Regions from separate parts of the Terrabacter sp. NPDC080008 genome, predicted to be linked through region 2. Evidence: predicted binding sites of a transcription regulator. Region 2 holds the regulator's gene; each other region holds the start of a gene.
The links. The regulator HrcA, encoded in region 2, represses chaperone genes, less so after heat shock. The targets are predictions, from matches to a motif close to TTNGCACTCGNNNNNNNCGAGTGCNAA.
Positions count from the first base shown of each region.

Region 1: a site for HrcA is predicted at 3,735-3,761, ahead of groL (chaperonin GroEL). Genes of this name have one in related genera too.
Region 3: a site for HrcA is predicted at 3,672-3,698, ahead of groES (co-chaperone GroES). Genes of this name have one in related genera too.

Region 1 covers NZ_JBFBLC010000007.1:51,848-57,267, forward strand. Annotated here, with positions in the region: gene AB0316_RS18045 (P1 family peptidase) at 1-97, shown strand, start outside; gene AB0316_RS18050 (M48 family metalloprotease) at 156-1,193, opposite strand; gene AB0316_RS18055 (MBL fold metallo-hydrolase) at 1,504-2,382, opposite strand; gene AB0316_RS18060 (hypothetical protein) at 2,511-3,203, shown strand; gene AB0316_RS18065 (HIT family protein) at 3,267-3,692, shown strand; gene groL (chaperonin GroEL) at 3,917-5,420, shown strand, end outside.
Region 2 covers NZ_JBFBLC010000002.1:18,688-24,107, forward strand. Annotated here, with positions in the region: gene AB0316_RS05920 (CHAP domain-containing protein) at 1-311, shown strand, start outside; gene AB0316_RS05925 (DUF3097 domain-containing protein) at 429-1,313, opposite strand; gene hrcA (heat-inducible transcriptional repressor HrcA) at 1,506-2,564, shown strand; gene dnaJ (molecular chaperone DnaJ) at 2,643-3,776, shown strand; gene AB0316_RS05940 (16S rRNA (uracil(1498)-N(3))-methyltransferase) at 3,796-4,539, shown strand; gene AB0316_RS05945 (Gmad2 immunoglobulin-like domain-containing protein) at 4,659-5,420, opposite strand, start outside.
Region 3 covers NZ_JBFBLC010000005.1:173,287-178,706, reverse strand. Annotated here, with positions in the region: gene AB0316_RS15440 (hypothetical protein) at 1-90, opposite strand, end outside; gene AB0316_RS15435 (sigma-70 family RNA polymerase sigma factor) at 87-653, opposite strand; gene AB0316_RS15430 (WhiB family transcriptional regulator) at 1,040-1,327, shown strand; gene groL (chaperonin GroEL) at 1,499-3,112, opposite strand; gene groES (co-chaperone GroES) at 3,224-3,520, opposite strand; gene AB0316_RS15415 (class I SAM-dependent methyltransferase) at 3,729-4,970, shown strand; gene AB0316_RS15410 (SRPBCC family protein) at 5,136-5,420, opposite strand, start outside.

The DNA.
Region 1 (5,420 bases), on a different contig from region 2:
TGCGCTACTGGCGGCGACCTCGGTCGACCGCTCGGCCGACGGGGGAGCCGTGCTGCGGTCGTGGTCCGACGCCTTCCCCTCGGCGCTGCGCCCCTGACGCGCACCCTCCCGCCCGCAGGCGCAGGCGCCGGCGCCGGTGCGAGGGGTGGTGCGGCTCAGCGCAGGTAGGTCTCGGTCAGCTCGACGGCGAACCGGCGCCGCAGCTCCGGACGCAGTGCGGACAGTTCGGCGTCCGTGCTGTCCTCGAGCTCGGTCGGCATCACGCCTCGCTCGGAGGCGCGGGCCTCGACGAGCGACAGGCGCAGGTCGTCGCGGGGATGGCTGGCGTCCCAGCGCAGATCCTGCTCACGCGCGCGCCGACGCGCCGTGGCCACCTGCTCGGGCAGCGGGTCGGGACGCAGGCGCACCGTCTCGAGAACGGCGAACGGGTCCTCGCCCCGGCGGACCGCTGCAGCGGTCAGGGTGTGCAGACCAGGCATGTTCTCCAACGTGACCAGCAGCCGGACCATGGCGGCGGTGCCGGCCACCTCAGCGGCACGGAGGTCGGCGAGGTACTCCCGGCGTTGGGAGTCGACCGCCGCGAGGCGCTCGAAGAGCAGGAGCAGGAGGACGGGCGGGGCCGAGAGCAGGCGCAGGACCAGGGACGCGGCTGAGTTCATGACTGCCTCAGAGGTCGCACGGCGGTAGTCGACGAAGTCCGAGTACGCGTCGGCCGGCAGCGGCGTCAGGATGGTCGCCGCCCGGTGCAGGATCCGGTGGGCCAGCCCGACGAGGTGGCCCAGCGTGGTGTCACGGCCCCGGAGGTGACCCATCTCGTGCGCCATGAGCGCGAGCCGCTCCTCGTCGGTCAGCAGCGTCCAGAGCGGGAGCCCGATGACCAGCGCCTGACGTCGTCCCCAGCCGACCCGCGCGACGCCGGCGTTGAACTCCGTCGAGGCCGCGACGAGGTCCGGCTTGCGGGTCCCCACGGCCCCGGCCACCGTGGTGACGTAGTGGTGCACGCTCGGGAACTCCTCGACCGGCAACGGGTGCACGTCTTCGAGGCGGTGGGGGCGCGGTGCCACCGCGACCACGATCAGCCAGGCGAGGACGACGAAGAACCAGCCGACGACGTTCTTCGAGGCGATGGTCGCGACGACGAGCAGCACGAATGACGCGGCATACGCCGCGAGGACGAGAAGCGCGATGGCCACCAGACCACCCGACGTGCCGGTGGCGGTGGCTGGGCGCTCGCCGCGACCCACCTGTGCGAGGAGACGGGCGTGGACCCGGGACGATGCGCGGTCGAGCGCAGCGACCTTCCGACGCGCGAACCACGAGAGCCTCGGACGTGCTGGGTCCCGGTGGCGTCTAGGGCCGGTCTCGACCGGTGCAGCGGGAGACAGACGTGGCTCGGACACCGGACGATCCCTTCGGCGACGGGAGATGTGTCCCGGATGCTACGGACGGAAAGACCCGTCTCGTGGCGGTTTGGGCAGACCGCCTCGGCGGACCGCCGCGCCGTCACTCCGCTGGCGAGGGTGTCGCGAGCTGGGCCCAGACGCGGTGGACGGCGGTCCCGAGGTGTTCCAGCGGGTAGGGCAGCCGCGCATCGGGCTCGTGCAGTGCGTCGACGAGCGCCATGCCGGCCAGCCGCCGCTCGCGCAGCACCGCCGCCACGGCAGCCACCTCGTCGCGCTGGCGCTCGGCGAAGGCGACGTCGACGGGGCGGCCGTGACCGGGAACGACGACGCCGGGCTCGCCCGCGGCGGTCAGGTGCGAGGTCAGCGTGTCGGCCCACTCGAGCGGCCACGAGTCCTCGCCGAGGGACGGGTGGTCGCTCTCCTCGATGAGGTCGCCGAGGAACAGCACGCCCGCGTCGGCGACACCGACGGCCACGTCGCCCTCGGTGTGGCCGCGACCGGCATACGTCATCGTCACGACGCGGTCGCCGAGGTCGATGGTGGCGCTCGACGCGAACGTCCGGTCCGGGAGACGCAGGGGCGTGGCCACCACGCCTCGGGCGTCGGCCTCGGTGTAGCCGTACTCCGGGGCACCGGCGGGGTCGTCGCGCAGCAGCTGCTTGATCCGCTCGCCGCGAGCCTCGAGCGTGGCCGCCACGGTCTCGTGCGCATGGACGGTCGCGGTGTCGAAGGCGATGTTGCCGAAGGTGTGGTCGAAGTGGACGTGGGTGTTGACGACGTGCCGGACCTCGATGTCGCGCCCGAGCCGGCGGACGTCGTCGAGCACCTCGCGGCCCTGGACGTCGCTCGCGCGGGTGTCCACCACGACCGCGCCGTCACGACCGAGGACGAGGCCGACCTGCACGTCCCACTGCGGGTAGCGGGCGAGGAAGACGCGGTCGGCCACCTCGACGAAACCGCGCGAGGCTGGAGGGGTCACCGGGGGAGTCACCGTGCTGCCCACCTGTGAACCACGTCTCGCACCGCTGCGCTGCCGAGCATGCAGCCACCGTACCGACGAGCGGCCGAGTGGGCGGTTTCGCCGCTCTTCCCCTACGGTGTGATGCCATGCCCAGCGACACCAGCCCCTCCACGAACCCCACCGAGCGCCGCCGACAGCACGTCGTCATCGCCGGCGTTGCAGGCGTCGCCGTCCTGACCGCAGGGACGATCGCCTACTGGCCCGGCGTCGGCTCCCGTGTTGCCGCCACCGTGGCCGGGTCCTCGTGGGCAGCCGGCAGTGACACCGGCAAGGCCCCGGTGAGCCAGCCCTGGGACCCCACCGCCGCGACCACGAAGCCGGGCGCGACCGCCTCGGATGCCGAGCGCGCCAGCCGGAGCGAGGCCCGCACGTCCCTCGCCCCGACGGCCGACCCCAGCAGCACGCCGGCAGGGACGCCCTCCGGCGCGCCCAGTTCAGCCGCGCCGGGCTCGGCCGCGCCGATCGCGCCGGTCCGGCCTTCGACCGCCCAGCCGCGCCCGCTGGTCGGTCACGGCACCGCCAGCAGCTCTCCGGCCCCGGCCTCCTCGGCGCCGTCCACACCGTCGCCCGCAGCCCCCTCCGGCACGTCGACCACCAGTGCCACTCCCACCCCGAGCGGGACGCCCAGCACCACGGCCCCCACCGTGAGCACCCCCAGCAGCACGCCGACGACGGACAGCACCCCGCTCCTCAGCCCCACGGCGACACCGACCGGGATCCCGACGCCGACGCCGACCAAGACGAAGCACCACTGCATCCTGTTCGTCTTCTGCAGCTGACCGGTCGCGCCGGCGGACCCCGGCGCGCTGGTGCAGGCGGCGGCGCATGGCAGCCTGTCACCCATGGACTGCGTCTTCTGCTCGATTGTCGCCGGTGACCTGCCCGCCGACGTGGTGCTCGACGAGCCGGACTTCCTCGGCTTCCTCGACCGCCGGCCGGTCTTCAAGGGCCACGTCCTGCTCGTCCCGCGCACCCACGTCGACACGCTGCTCGACCTGCCGGCCGAGCTGCACGCCGGCCTCCTCGGCGCCGCCCAGCGCCTCGCCGCCGCCGCCGTCGAGGGCCTGGGCTCGCAGGGCACGTTCGTCGCGATGAACAACGTCGTCAGCCAGTCCGTGCCGCACCTGCACGTCCACATCGTGCCCCGCACCAAGGGCGACGGCCTGCGCGGGTTCTTCTGGCCGCGGACGAAGTACGCGTCCGAGCAGGAGTCCGCCGGGTATGCCGCCCGCATCGCGGGTGCGCTGGCCCCCGCTGTGGGCGCCTGAGCCGGGCGGACGGCATACGCCCTCATCTCGTGCTGGCAGACGTTTGCACTCTCACCCGGCGAGTGCCAATAATGGCGTTAGCACTCTCCCGGTGGGAGTGACAGAAATGGGCCGTATGCCGAGGGGCTGGGTTCGCAGCGACATGAAGCTGGGGAGACCGGTCCCGTCCGTCGCGGGCGTCATGCGGGCCACCACCAACGATTCGCGTGGGAGGAACCACCCGAATGGCCAAGACCATTGCGTTTGACGAAGAGGCGCGCCGCGGCCTCGAGCGGGGCATGAACATCCTCGCCGACGCCGTCCGCGTGACCCTCGGCCCGAAGGGCCGCAACGTCGTCCTGGAGAAGAAGTGGGGCGCCCCCACGATCACCAACGACGGCGTCTCGATCGCCAAGGAGATCGAGCTCGACGACCCGTACGAGAAGATCGGTGCGGAGCTCGTCAAGGAGGTCGCCAAGAAGACCGACGACGTCGCCGGTGACGGCACGACGACGGCGACCGTGCTCGCCCAGGCGATGGTGAAGGAAGGCCTGCGCAACGTGGCCGCCGGCGCCAACCCGATGGCGCTCAAGCGCGGCATCGAGAAGGCCGTCGAGGCCGTCTCCGCCCGTCTGCTCGAGCAGGCCAAGGAGATCGAGACCAAGGAGCAGATCGCCTCGACCGCCAGCATCTCGGCGGCCGACGAGGAGATCGGCGGTCTCATCGCCGAGGCGATGGACAAGGTCGGCAAGGAAGGCGTCATCACCGTCGAGGACTCCAACACCATGGGCCTCGAGCTGGAGATGACGGAGGGTATGCGCTTCGACAAGGGCTACATCTCCGCCTACTTCGTCACCGACACCGAGCGCATGGAGGCCGTCCTCGACGACGCCTACGTGCTCGTGGCCAACAGCAAGATCGGCAGCATCAAGGACCTCGTCCCGCTGCTCGAGAAGGTCATGCAGTCCGGCAAGCCGCTGCTGATCATCGCCGAGGACATCGAGGGTGAGGCCCTCGCGACCCTCGTCGTCAACAAGATCAAGGGCACGTTCAAGTCCGTCGCCGTCAAGGCCCCGGGCTTCGGCGACCGCCGCAAGGCCATGCTCACCGACATCGCCATCCTCACCGGTGGCCAGGTCATCTCCGAGGAGGTCGGTCTCAAGCTCGAGAACGCCACCCTCGACCTGCTCGGCAAGGCTCGTAAGGTCGTCGTCACCAAGGACGAGACGACCATCGTCGAGGACGCCGACGACCGCAGCCAGATCGAGGGCCGCATCGCCCAGATCAAGGCCGAGATCGAGAAGTCGGACTCCGACTACGACCGCGAGAAGCTGCAGGAGCGCCTCGCCAAGCTCGCCGGCGGCGTCGCCGTGATCAAGGCGGGCGCGGCCACCGAGGTCGAGCTCAAGGAGCGCAAGCACCGCATCGAGGACGCCGTCCGCAACGCGAAGGCTGCCGTCGAGGAGGGCATCGTCGCCGGTGGTGGCGTGGCGCTCATCCAGGCCGCCAAGGCGCTCGAGGAGCTCGCGCTCGAGGGTGACGAGGCGACCGGCGCCAACATCGTGCGCGTCGCGACCGAGGCCCCGCTCAAGCAGATCGCGATCAACGCCGGTCTCGAGGGTGGAGTCGTCGCGGAGAAGGTGCGCGGTCTCGACGCGGGCCACGGCCTGAACGCCGCGACCGGTGAGTACGGCGACCTGCTGTCCGCCGGCATCATCGACCCGGTCAAGGTGACGCGCTCGGCGCTGC
Region 2 (5,420 bases):
TCGGCTCGCGCGGCGCGGTCGACCCGAGCAGCGTGATCCGCCTCAAGGTCACCGGCCGCGGCGGCGTGCCGGCCACCGGCGTCAAGGCGGTGGTCCTCACCCTGACGGTGACCGCGCCGGAGAGCAACGGGTTCCTCACGGCATACCCCTCGTACACCGCGCGGCCCACGACGTCGAACCTCAACTACCTCGCCGGCCAGACGATCGCCAACACGGCGTTCGTGCGGCCGAGCAGCGACGGCTACGTCGACATCTACGCCCAGCAGGGCACGCAGGTGGTCGCCGACGTGCAGGGCTACCTGGCGCAGTAGTGGCGGCCGCCGGTCCGTGAAGGCACGGGCGCGGCGGTGCGTGGGGGTGCAGGAGGGTCAGCAGGTGGCGTCGTGCGACGCCACCTGCTGGCACCTCAGCTCACCGGCGGCGTCCGCTTAGGCGCCGGGTTCGGTGACGAAGTCGATGAGCTCCTCGACGCTGGCCAGCAGCGTGGGCTCCAGGTCGGCGTAGGTGCGCACCGTGCCGAGGATCCGCTTCCACGCGTTCGCGATGTCGGCCTGGGTGGCGTGGGCCCAGCCGAGCTCGGCGCAGATGCCGTGCTTCCACGACGTGCCGCGGGGGATGACGGGCCACTGCTGCCAGCCGAGGCGCTCGGGGCGCACCGACTGCCACACGTCGACGTAGGGGTGGCCGAGGATCCGCACGTGCTGGCTCAGGCCCGGCAGGGCTCGCGCCTGCTCGACGATCCGCGCTTCCTTGGTGCCCGGCAGCAGGTGGTCGACGAGCACGCCCATCCGCCGGCCGGGGCCGGGGTGGAAGTCGGCGATGATGCCGGCGAGGTCGTCGACGCCGTCCATGAGCTCGACGACCACGCCCTCGACCCGCAGGTCATCACCCCACACCTTCTCGACGAGCTCGGCGTCGTGACGCCCCTCGACGTAGATCCGCGACCCGCTCGCGACGCGGGCCCGCGCCCCCTCGACGGCGACCGAGCCGCTCGCGGTCCGCGAGGCGGCCTTGCGAGCCGCTGCGAGCGCCGCCCCGGCCGCGGCGGTGGGCGGTGTCAGCGTGACGGGTGCGCCGTCGACGAGGAAGCCGGGGCCCAGGGGGAACGCTCGGGTCCGTCCCTGCCGGTCCTCGAGGTGGACGACGTGCATGCCACCCGCCTTCTCGACACGGACGACGGCGCCCACCCAGCCCGTCTCCACCTCCTCGACGACGAGGTCCGGCTCCGCGGCCACCGGGGTCGAGCGACCGCGGCGCGGGGCACGCCAGTCGCCGCTGAGCACGTCTGATCCGTAACGGTCGATGGGGGACACGGGAAGCGAGGGTATGCCGTCGGGCCGGGTCGTCGGCAGCCGCCACGCGGGCGCCGACTGGGTGGCGGCATTACTTGGCCGGAATCGGAGATCCGGCCGCGACGACGTAGACTTGGCACTCGTCAATCGAGAGTGCCAGCACGCTGCCAGAGCGCCGCCCAGCACGTGCGAGACCAGCGAGGGAGGGTTGCGATGAGCGAGGACCGCCGGCTGATGGTGCTGCGCGCCATCGTGCAGGACTACGTCCAGACCTCCGAACCCGTCGGGAGCAAGGCGCTCGTCGAGCGCCACCACCTCGGCGTCAGCGCCGCCACCGTGCGCAACGACATGGCCCTGCTCGAGGAGGAGGGCCTCATCCACGCGCCGCACACGTCGGCCGGGCGAGTGCCCACGGACGCCGGCTACCGCGTCTTCGTCGACCGGCTGAGCGCCATCAAGCCGCTGGGACCGGGTGAGCGCCGGGCGATCAGCCAGTTCCTGCAGGGCGCCGTCGACCTCGACGACGTCGTCGACCGCACCGTGCGCCTCCTCGCCAGCCTCACCCGCCAGGTCGCCGTGGTGCAGTACCCGTCGCTCAGCCGCTCCACGGTCCGGCACGTCGAGCTCGTGCCGCTCGGCTCGACCCACCTCATGGTCGTGCTCATCGTCAACACCGGGCGGGTGGAGCAGCGCGTCGTCGACACCGGTCGCGTCCTCGTCGGCGCTGAGGGCGAGGCTCTCGTCGCGTCGATGCGCACCCGGGTCAACGAGGTCGCGGCCGGCGTGCCGTTCACCGTGGCGGCGACGCGTCTGCGGCGGCTCGTCGACGAGCCGGACGGCAGCGCCGGAGCCGACGATGACCGGGCGGCGCTGCAGGCGGTCGTCTCGGCCCTCGGCGACGCACTCGTCGAGGAGCGCGAGGAGCGCGTCGTGCTGGCGGGGCAGGCCAACCTCGCCCGCTCGGTCGCCGACTTCCCGCGCACCATCGGACCCATCCTCGAGGCGCTCGAGGAGCACGTCACCCTGCTGCGCCTGCTCGGGCAGCTGGGCGATGACCCCGACCTCGTCTCGGTCCGCATCGGCTCCGAGAACCCCGTCTCTGGCCTGCAGACCACCTCGCTCGTCTCCGTGGGGTACGGCTCGGGCAGCGAGCGGGTCGCGAGCCTCGGAGTCCTCGGCCCGACCCGGATGGACTATCCGACGACGATGGCCTCCGTGCGGGCCGTGGCGCGCTACGTCTCGGAGATCCTCGACGAGAACCAGGCCACCTGACCCGAAGCACCGACCTCGGCCAGTCCGCCGGTGCCCACGGCGCCGGAACCAGAAGCACCACGTATCGAAGGAACCAGCTTGAACGACTACTACGCCGTCCTCGGGGTCTCGCGCGACGCGAGCCAGGAGGAGATCAAGAAGGCCTACCGTCGGCTGGCCCGCAAGCTGCACCCCGACGTCAACCCCGGCCCCGAGGCCGAGGAGGAGTTCAAGCGGGTGTCGCAGGCCTACGACGTGCTCTCCGACCCGCAGAAGCGCCAGTCCTTCGACATGGGCGCCGACCCGTTCGCGACGGGCGGCGGCGCGGGCTTCGGGGCCGGCCAGGGCTTCTCGTTCAGCGACGTCATGGACGCCTTCTTCGGCGCCGGTGCCACGGCCGGCTCACGCGGCCCCCGCTCGCGCGTGCAGCGCGGCCAGGACGCCCTCGTACGCCTCGACATCGACCTCGCCAAGGCGGTCTTCGGCTCCGAGGAGGAGCTGACGCTCGACACCGCGGTCGGCTGCACCCGGTGCGGCGGCGACGGTGCCGAGCCGGGCACCGGGCGCCAGACCTGCCCGATCTGCCACGGCAGCGGCGAGGTGCAGCAGATCCAGCGCAGCTTCCTCGGCCAGGTCATGACCTCGCGGCCGTGCGTCAACTGCCAGGGATTCGGGTCCACGCTCACCGACCCGTGCCACGACTGCTCCGGTGACGGGCGCGTGCGCACCCGCCGCAGCCTCAAGCTCAAGGTGCCCGCGGGCGTCGACACCGGCACCCGCATCCAGCTGACGGGCGAGGGCGAGGTCGGCCCGGGCAACGGCCCCAACGCCGACCTCTACGTCGAGATCCGCGTCCTCAACCACGAGACGTACACCCGCCGCGGTGACGACCTGCACTGCAGCGTCGAGCTGCCGATGGCGGCGGCCGCGCTGGGCACGAGCTTCAAGCTGTCCACGTTCGACGGCATGCAGGACCTCGAGATCAAGCCGGGCACCCAGAGCGGCGACGTGCTGACCCTGCGCGGCCTCGGTGTCACCCACCTGCGCCACGGCGGCCGAGGCGACCTGCTCGTGCACGCCACGGTGCAGACGCCGACGCGCCTGACCGAGGAGCAGGAGGAGCTGCTGCGCCAGTTCGCCGCGCTGCGCGGCGAGGACAGCCCCCAGGGCCGGCTCACGCCGGCCAACAAGGGCCTGTTCGGCAAGCTGCGCGACGCCTTCAAGGACAAGTGAGCCCTCCGGTGGGCCCGCGGTGACGCACCAGCTCTTCCTCGGCGAGCCCTCGGCGGTGGCCGCGGCCGTCGTCGGCGCGACGCTCGTGCTCGAGGGCGACGAGGGCCGGCACGCGGCCACGGTGGTGCGGCTGCGCCCCGGTGAGCGCTGCTTCGTGGCCGACGGCGCCGGCCGGCGGGTGCTCGTCGAGGCCACCGAGGTCGACCGCACCCGCGTGTGCGGCCGGGTGCTCGACGTGGTCGACGAGCCGGCGCCCGCGCCGCGGTTCGTGCTCGTCCAGGCCCTCGCCAAGGGTGACCGCGACGAGCAGGCGATCGAGGCGGCGACCGAGCTCGGCGTCGACGAGGTCGTGCCGTGGCAGGCCGAGCGCTCCGTCGTGGTCTGGCGCGGCGAGCGGGCGGCGAAGTCGCAGGCCAAGTGGGCGGCCGTCGTGGCCCGGGCGACCAAGCAGTCCCGCCGAGCCCGTATGCCGGCCACCGCCTCCGTCGTGGGGATCGACGGCCTCGTCGCGCGGGTCAAGAGCGCGAGTCTGGCCTTGGTGCTCCACGAGGACGCCACCGAGCCGCTCGCGCCCATGGAGCTGCCGACCGACGGCGACGTCCTCCTCGTCGTCGGGCCGGAGGGCGGCATCACCGCGCGCGAGCTCGACGCGCTGGCGGCAGCGGGTGCCCGGCCGGTTCGACTGGGCTCGACGATCCTGCGCGCCTCCTCCGCCGGCCCGGCGGCGCTCGCGGTCCTCAGCGCGCGCGCCCGCTGGCGCTGAGCGTGCCCCTGCGGGGCGGCATGCGCAGGCCTTCGCCCAGCCGGCGCCCCGGTTCGAGGTGATATCGGGCACCTGCGGCTGCCGCGATCACCTCGAACCGCGAGACGACGGCGGGTGGGTCAGCGGGCGGTGAGCGGCACGCGTTGCTCGGCCACGGTGCTCGCGTCCTCGGCGCTGCTCTCGTAGACGCGCAGCACATAGGTGCCCGCAGGCACCGGCTTGGTGGTGAACGTGTAGGCGGCGCGTGCCGGGGCCGACTGGGCCGCGGTGGTCACCCCGCCGTCGACGCGCCTGCCGTTCCGGAACAGCTCCCACAGCACGGTGGCCTCGAAGGTGCTGGCGACGCCCTTGACGGTCACGGGCTTGCCCGCGCTGACGACCGCGCCGCGGGCCGGCTCGTCGACCCAGATCGGCGCGACCTGGTCGAGGACGGCCATCGGGTCGCTCGGGCGCGTGTAGGACGCGGTCACCGGGTGACCGGGGGAGACCTGGCTGCCGCCGTCGGCGAGCTGGAACCGGACCGGCAGCGACTTGCCGAGCGCGGCCTGCACCGTCCAGACCAGCTGCTCGATCGCCAGCTGCTGGGTGCTGGCGGTGCCTCCCGACAGCCGCACGGTGATGCCGTCGGCGGAGACCGCGACCGACTGCGGCGTGATGCCGACCCAGGCGGAGCGGTAGGAGGAGCCGGCCGGTGCCGGGCCCATCGCCAGGCGGAGCGCCGCGAGGGCCGTGTTGTCGCCCGTGCTCGGTGAGGGGAAAGAGGCAGGCGCGAACTCGCGGAAGAGCCGCAGCTGCGGGCTCCCCGCCACGACCGGACCGACGTAGTAGACCGGCACGGTCGTGCGCACTGTCGCTTGCCCGGGGGCGCTCGTCGGGGCCGC
Region 3 (5,420 bases), on a different contig from region 2:
CGGCTCGGGACCGGCGTCCGCCCGGGCGGCGAGCCGGTCCAGCAGCAGGTCGTCGGCGACGAGGTCGCTCATCGGAATGAGGCGGCTCATGCGACGTCCCCCTTCTCGGCATGGGCGATCAGGGTCCGGAGCTTGCCGAGGGCGCGGTGCTGCGCCACGCGTACGGCCCCGGGCGACATCCCGAGCGCGGCTGCCGTCTCCTCTGCCGACATGCCGACGGCGACGCGGAGCGTGAGGATCTCGCGCTGCTGCGCCGGCAGCTGCTGCATCAGGTTCAGGGCGGTGGCGGCGTCGTCGCGGGTCACCGCGACGGCTTCGGGCGACGGCGCATCGTCGGGGCCGTCGGGGACGTCCGGCATGAGGGCCGGCGCCCGCATGGCCGCGCGCTGGGCGTCGACGAGCTTGCGGGAGATGATCGTGTAGACGAAGGCCTCGAAGGGCAGGCCGCGCTCCTGGTAGGTCGGCAGTGCTGCCATGACGGCCATGCACACCTCCTGGGCGACGTCCTGGGCAGTGTCCTCGGCGCCGAAGCGACCGAGCCGGACGCGGGAGTACCTCACGGCCATGTCCCTGACCCGGGCCAGCAAGACGTCACGAGAGAGCGGGTCGCGCCCGGCGAGCGCGGCGAGCTCCCGCAGTGACGGAGCGTCCATCCGCTCCATCGCACCGACGGCGCCCGGCGTTACGCCGGTCCGCGTCGACCACCCGAGACCCATCAGAGTCCTCGTCCCCCGAACTTGTCGTCTTCCGGCGAGCCATGGCCTCGCCGCCTTCGGTGCTCACTCGGGCGAACCCGCTCGGAGTGGAGCCCCATGCTAGTGCCGGTGGGCGTCCCCTCGGAGGGGCACATCTCGCCCGAAACACCCTCTGGGGAGAGCATGCCATCGAGATGGCATTTCTTGAACAAGTCCTTAAGAATCCTTCCTTTATCCGTGGTCACGAGCCCGGTTAGCGTCGGACCCGCGGCCCGCACCCCCTTTCTGCACCCGAGCTGGCCGGAGGACACGCGGGCTCACCCGCCCCACGGAGAGACGAGTACATGGCCGAGATCACCCGCCTTCCCGGACCGGTAGCCGACCTGTGGGACTGGCAGCTGGACGGCGCCTGCCGCGGCGTCAGCCCCGAGGTCTTCTTCCACCCCGAGGGCGAGCGCGGCCCGCGCCGGCGCAACCGCGACGCCCAGGCCAAGGCGGTCTGCGCCTCCTGCCCCGTCGTGACGCAGTGCCGTTCGCACGCGCTCGAGGTCCGTGAGCCGTACGGCGTGTGGGGCGGCCTGACCGAGGGTGAGCGCGAGCTGCTCTACGACGTCATCCAGGAGGCCTCCTGATCGTCTGACGTGGTCGGCCCCACTCCATGGGGGCCGTCGGCGACAGCCGGCCTGCACAGCCGCGACACGCCACGGCCGCGCGAGGGCAGGACGAACGAGGGCCGCTCCCCGCATTGGGGAGCGGCCCTCGTCGTGCCTCAGGCGTCTGACGCCAGGACGGAGCTGGGCAGGTCAGTGACCGTGCCCGTGGCCGTGGCCACCGGCCTCGACCTCCTCCTCCGGCTTGTCGACGACGAGCGTGTCGGTCGTCAGGATCATCGAGGCGATCGACTCGGCGTTGCGCAGGGCCGAGCGGGTCACCTTGACCGGGTCGATGACACCGGCGCCGATGAGGTCGCCGTACTCGCCGGTCGCGGCGTTGAGGCCCTGGCCCAGCTCGAGCTCGGCGACCTTCGAGGTGACGACGTAGCCCTGCAGGCCGGCGTTCTCGGCGATCCAGCGCAGCGGCTCGGCGACGGCCTTGCGGACGATGGCCGCACCGGTCGCCTCGTCACCCGAGAGCTCGAGGGCGTCGATGGCGGTGGCCGCGTGGATGAGGGCGGTGCCGCCACCGGCGACGATGCCCTCCTCGATCGCGGCACGCGTCGCGGAGATCGCGTCCTCGATGCGGTGCTTCTTCTCCTTGAGCTCCACCTCGGTGTGTGCGCCGACCTTGATGACGCAGACGCCACCGGCGAGCTTGGCGAGGCGCTCCTGGAGCTTCTCGCGGTCCCAGTCGGAGTCGGTGCGCTCGATCTCGGCCTTGATCTGGTGGACGCGGCCGGAGACCTCGCCCTCCTCGCCGGCACCGTCGATGATCGTCGTGTTGTCCTTGGTCAGGACGACGCGGCGGGCCTGGCCGAGGACGGTCAGGTCGGCCTGGTCGAGGCTGAGCCCGACCTCGGGAGCGATGACCTGGCCACCGGTGAGGATGGCGATGTCCTGGAGCATGGCCTTGCGGCGGTCGCCGAAGCCGGGGGCCTTGACGGCGGCAACGTTGAACGTGCCACGGATCTTGTTGACGACGAGCGTCGAGAGGGCCTCGCCGTCGACGTCCTCGGCGATGATGAGCAGCGGCTTGCCGGACTGCACGACCTTCTCGAGGACCGGGAGCACCTCGGCGACCGAGGAGATCTTGCCCTGGTTGATGAGCACGTAGGCGTCCTCGAGGACGGTCTCCATGCGCTCGGTGTCGGTGACGAAGTAGGCCGAGAGGTAGCCCTTGTCGAACTGCATGCCCTCGGTGAACTCGAGCTCGGTGGCGGTCGTCGAGGACTCCTCGACCGTGATGACGCCGTCCTTGCCGACCTTGTCGAAGGCCTCGCCGATGAGGCCGCCGAGGGTGGCGTCCTGGGCGGAGAGGGTCGCGACCGAGGCGACCTCGTCCTTGCCGTCGACCTCGCGGGCGTTCTCGAGCAGGCGGTCGTTGACCGCGGTGACGGCCTTGTCCATGCCGCGCTTGAGGGCGGCCGGGGCGGCACCCGCGGCGACGTTGCGCAGGCCCTCCTTGACCATGGCCTGGGCGAGGACGGTCGCGGTCGTCGTGCCGTCACCGGCGACGTCGTTGGTCTTGGTCGCGACCTCCTTGGCGAGCTGCGCGCCGAGGTTCTCGTAGGGGTCCTCGAGCTCGATCTCGCGGGCGATGGTGACACCGTCGTTGGTGATCGTGGGAGCGCCCCACTTCTTGTCGATGACGACGTTGCGGCCCTTCGGGCCGAGCGTCACCTTGACGGCGTTGGCGAGCGCGTCGACGCCGCGCTCGAGCGACTTGCGGGCGGAGTCGTCGAACTCCAGCTGCTTGGCCATGGTGTTCCTTTGGCTCGGGTTGCTTGGGTTGCGGTGCTTGGGGGAAACGAGACGCACCCCGGGGAGACCCCAGCGGGGCTCACCGGGGTGCGGTCACGGCATACGGCTGGGTCAGCCGACGATCGCGAGGACGTCGCGCGCGGAGAGGATCAGGAACTCCTCACCGCCGTGCTTGACCTCGGTGCCGCCGTACTTGCTGAAGATGACCTTGTCGCCGACCTTGACGTCGAGCGGGACGCGCTCGGTGCCGTTGTCGCTGAAGCGGCCGGGGCCCACGGCGACGACCTCGCCCTCCTGGGGCTTCTCCTTGGCCGTGTCCGGGATGACGAGGCCCGAGGCAGTGGTCTGCTCGGCCTCGAGGGACTTGACGACGATGCGGTCTTCGAGCGGCTTGATGGAAACCGACACGGTGGTGACCTTCCCTTCGGGACAGTCGGAAAACTGACGACGGACTGTGGGCTCTTCGAGGCTGGCCGCCGTCGCGGGGGTCGACCTCCCTCGAGGAGGGCGCTGGCACTTTCGGCTCGAGAGTGCCAACACGGCAAATCTAGGTAGGCGATTAGCACTCGGTCAAGTCGAGTGCCAACACTCGTGGCGGCGCTGGCAGGATGGCGCCATGGACGCCGCGATGGTCGACCGCCTTGCCGCCGGTGAGGGCTGGGCGCTGCTCCAGTCGCTGCCTCCCTATGACGAGGCCGCGTCCCTCTCGCTGCAGGGCCGGCTGCGCGACGCGGGCTTCGACGCCGACCTCGTCGCGGCCGCGATGACGCAGTCCCGGCTGCGCGCCCGGGCCGTCGACAAGTTCGGTGACTTCGCCGCCGGCATGCTCTTCACGCCCGACGGGCTGGAGCAGTCGACGCGCCTGGCGATCGCCGCCCGCCACGCCCACCGGTATGCCGCCGCCGGCGTCCGTGAGGTCCACGACCTCGGGTGCGGGCTGGGCGCCGACGCGATGGCCTTCGCCCGGCTCGACCTGGCCGTGCAGGCCGTCGACGCGGACGACGCGACGGCCCGCATCGCCGCCGTGAACCTGCGCCACTGGCCCACCGCCCACGTCCGTCACGCGCTCGCCGAGGACGTACGCCTCCCCCGGGGTGCCGCCGCCCGCACCGTCGGGGTGTGGCTCGACCCCGCCCGCCGGGTCAGCGGTGTCACCGATGCCCGCGGCCGCACCAAGCGCGTCTTCTCCCTCGATGCGATCTCGCCCTCGTGGTCCCGGGTGCTCGCCTTCGCGGACCAGGTGCCGGCGACCGGCGCGAAGCTCTCCCCCGCCTTCGCGCACGGGTCGGTGCCCCGGGGCGCGGAGGCGCAGTGGACCTCCTGGCACGGCGAGGTGCTCGAGTGCGCCGTCTGGTGGGGGCCGCTCGCGGCGACCTCCGGCCGCACGGCCGCCGTGTGCACCGAGTCGTCGACGTGGGTCGTCACGGAGGGCGACGCCGGCGACGGCGCGCTCGAGCCGGCACTCGGGTCGGTGGCGGAGGTCGGCGAGTGGCTCTACGAGCCGGACCGCGCCGTGATCCGGGCAGGCCTCACGGGTGCGTTGGTCTCGGCGGTCGACGGCGCCGAGCTCGCCTCCGGCGTGGGCTACGTGACCAGCGACCGCGCCGGCGAGGTGCCGTGGGCGCGTCGGTTCCGGGTCCTCGAGGCCATGCCACTGTCGACGAAGCGGCTCGCGCGCTGGCTGCGCGACCAGGGACACGACCGCGTCACCATCAAGAAGCGCGGCGTCACGCTCGACGCGGATGTGCTGAGGCGGCAGCTGAAGATGACCGGACGCGGCAAGGGCGGCTCCGAGGCCACCCTCGTGCTCACTCGCATCGGCGGCAGCCAGGTCGCGCTCGTCGTGAGCCCCGCCTGACCCGATTGCTCCCGCGCCGCTGCGACCGCGGCGCCCGTCGCCGCTCGCGGCGTGGAGCGTCGGCGGGCGGTTCACGGGCGACGTGACCTTCCAGCCCACCTTGCCCGCCGCCGATGCCGCTCCCAAGGACGGACGCCTCGGCGCTCTCCCGTTGCGGGCAGAGTCTCAGGACGTTGCGGCATAGCGTGCGTGCAGGGCGGTCCACGTCTGGTCCCAGTCGGGCAGCGGGACTCCGGACAGGTCGGCCTCGAGGCGGCGGACGTAGGTGTCCCAGCCGGCGGCGTAGCCGGCAGCCTGCGGTGGTGTGAGGCGCTCGTGGCGCAGCACGAGTCTGGCTCCGTCGGCGTCGGGGGTGATCTCGGCGGAGACGAGGGTTGCGGCGTCACCGACCGGCCACTCCCAGACGAGGCGCTTGGGTGGCGAGCAGGTGCGGACGCGGCACTGCGGGGT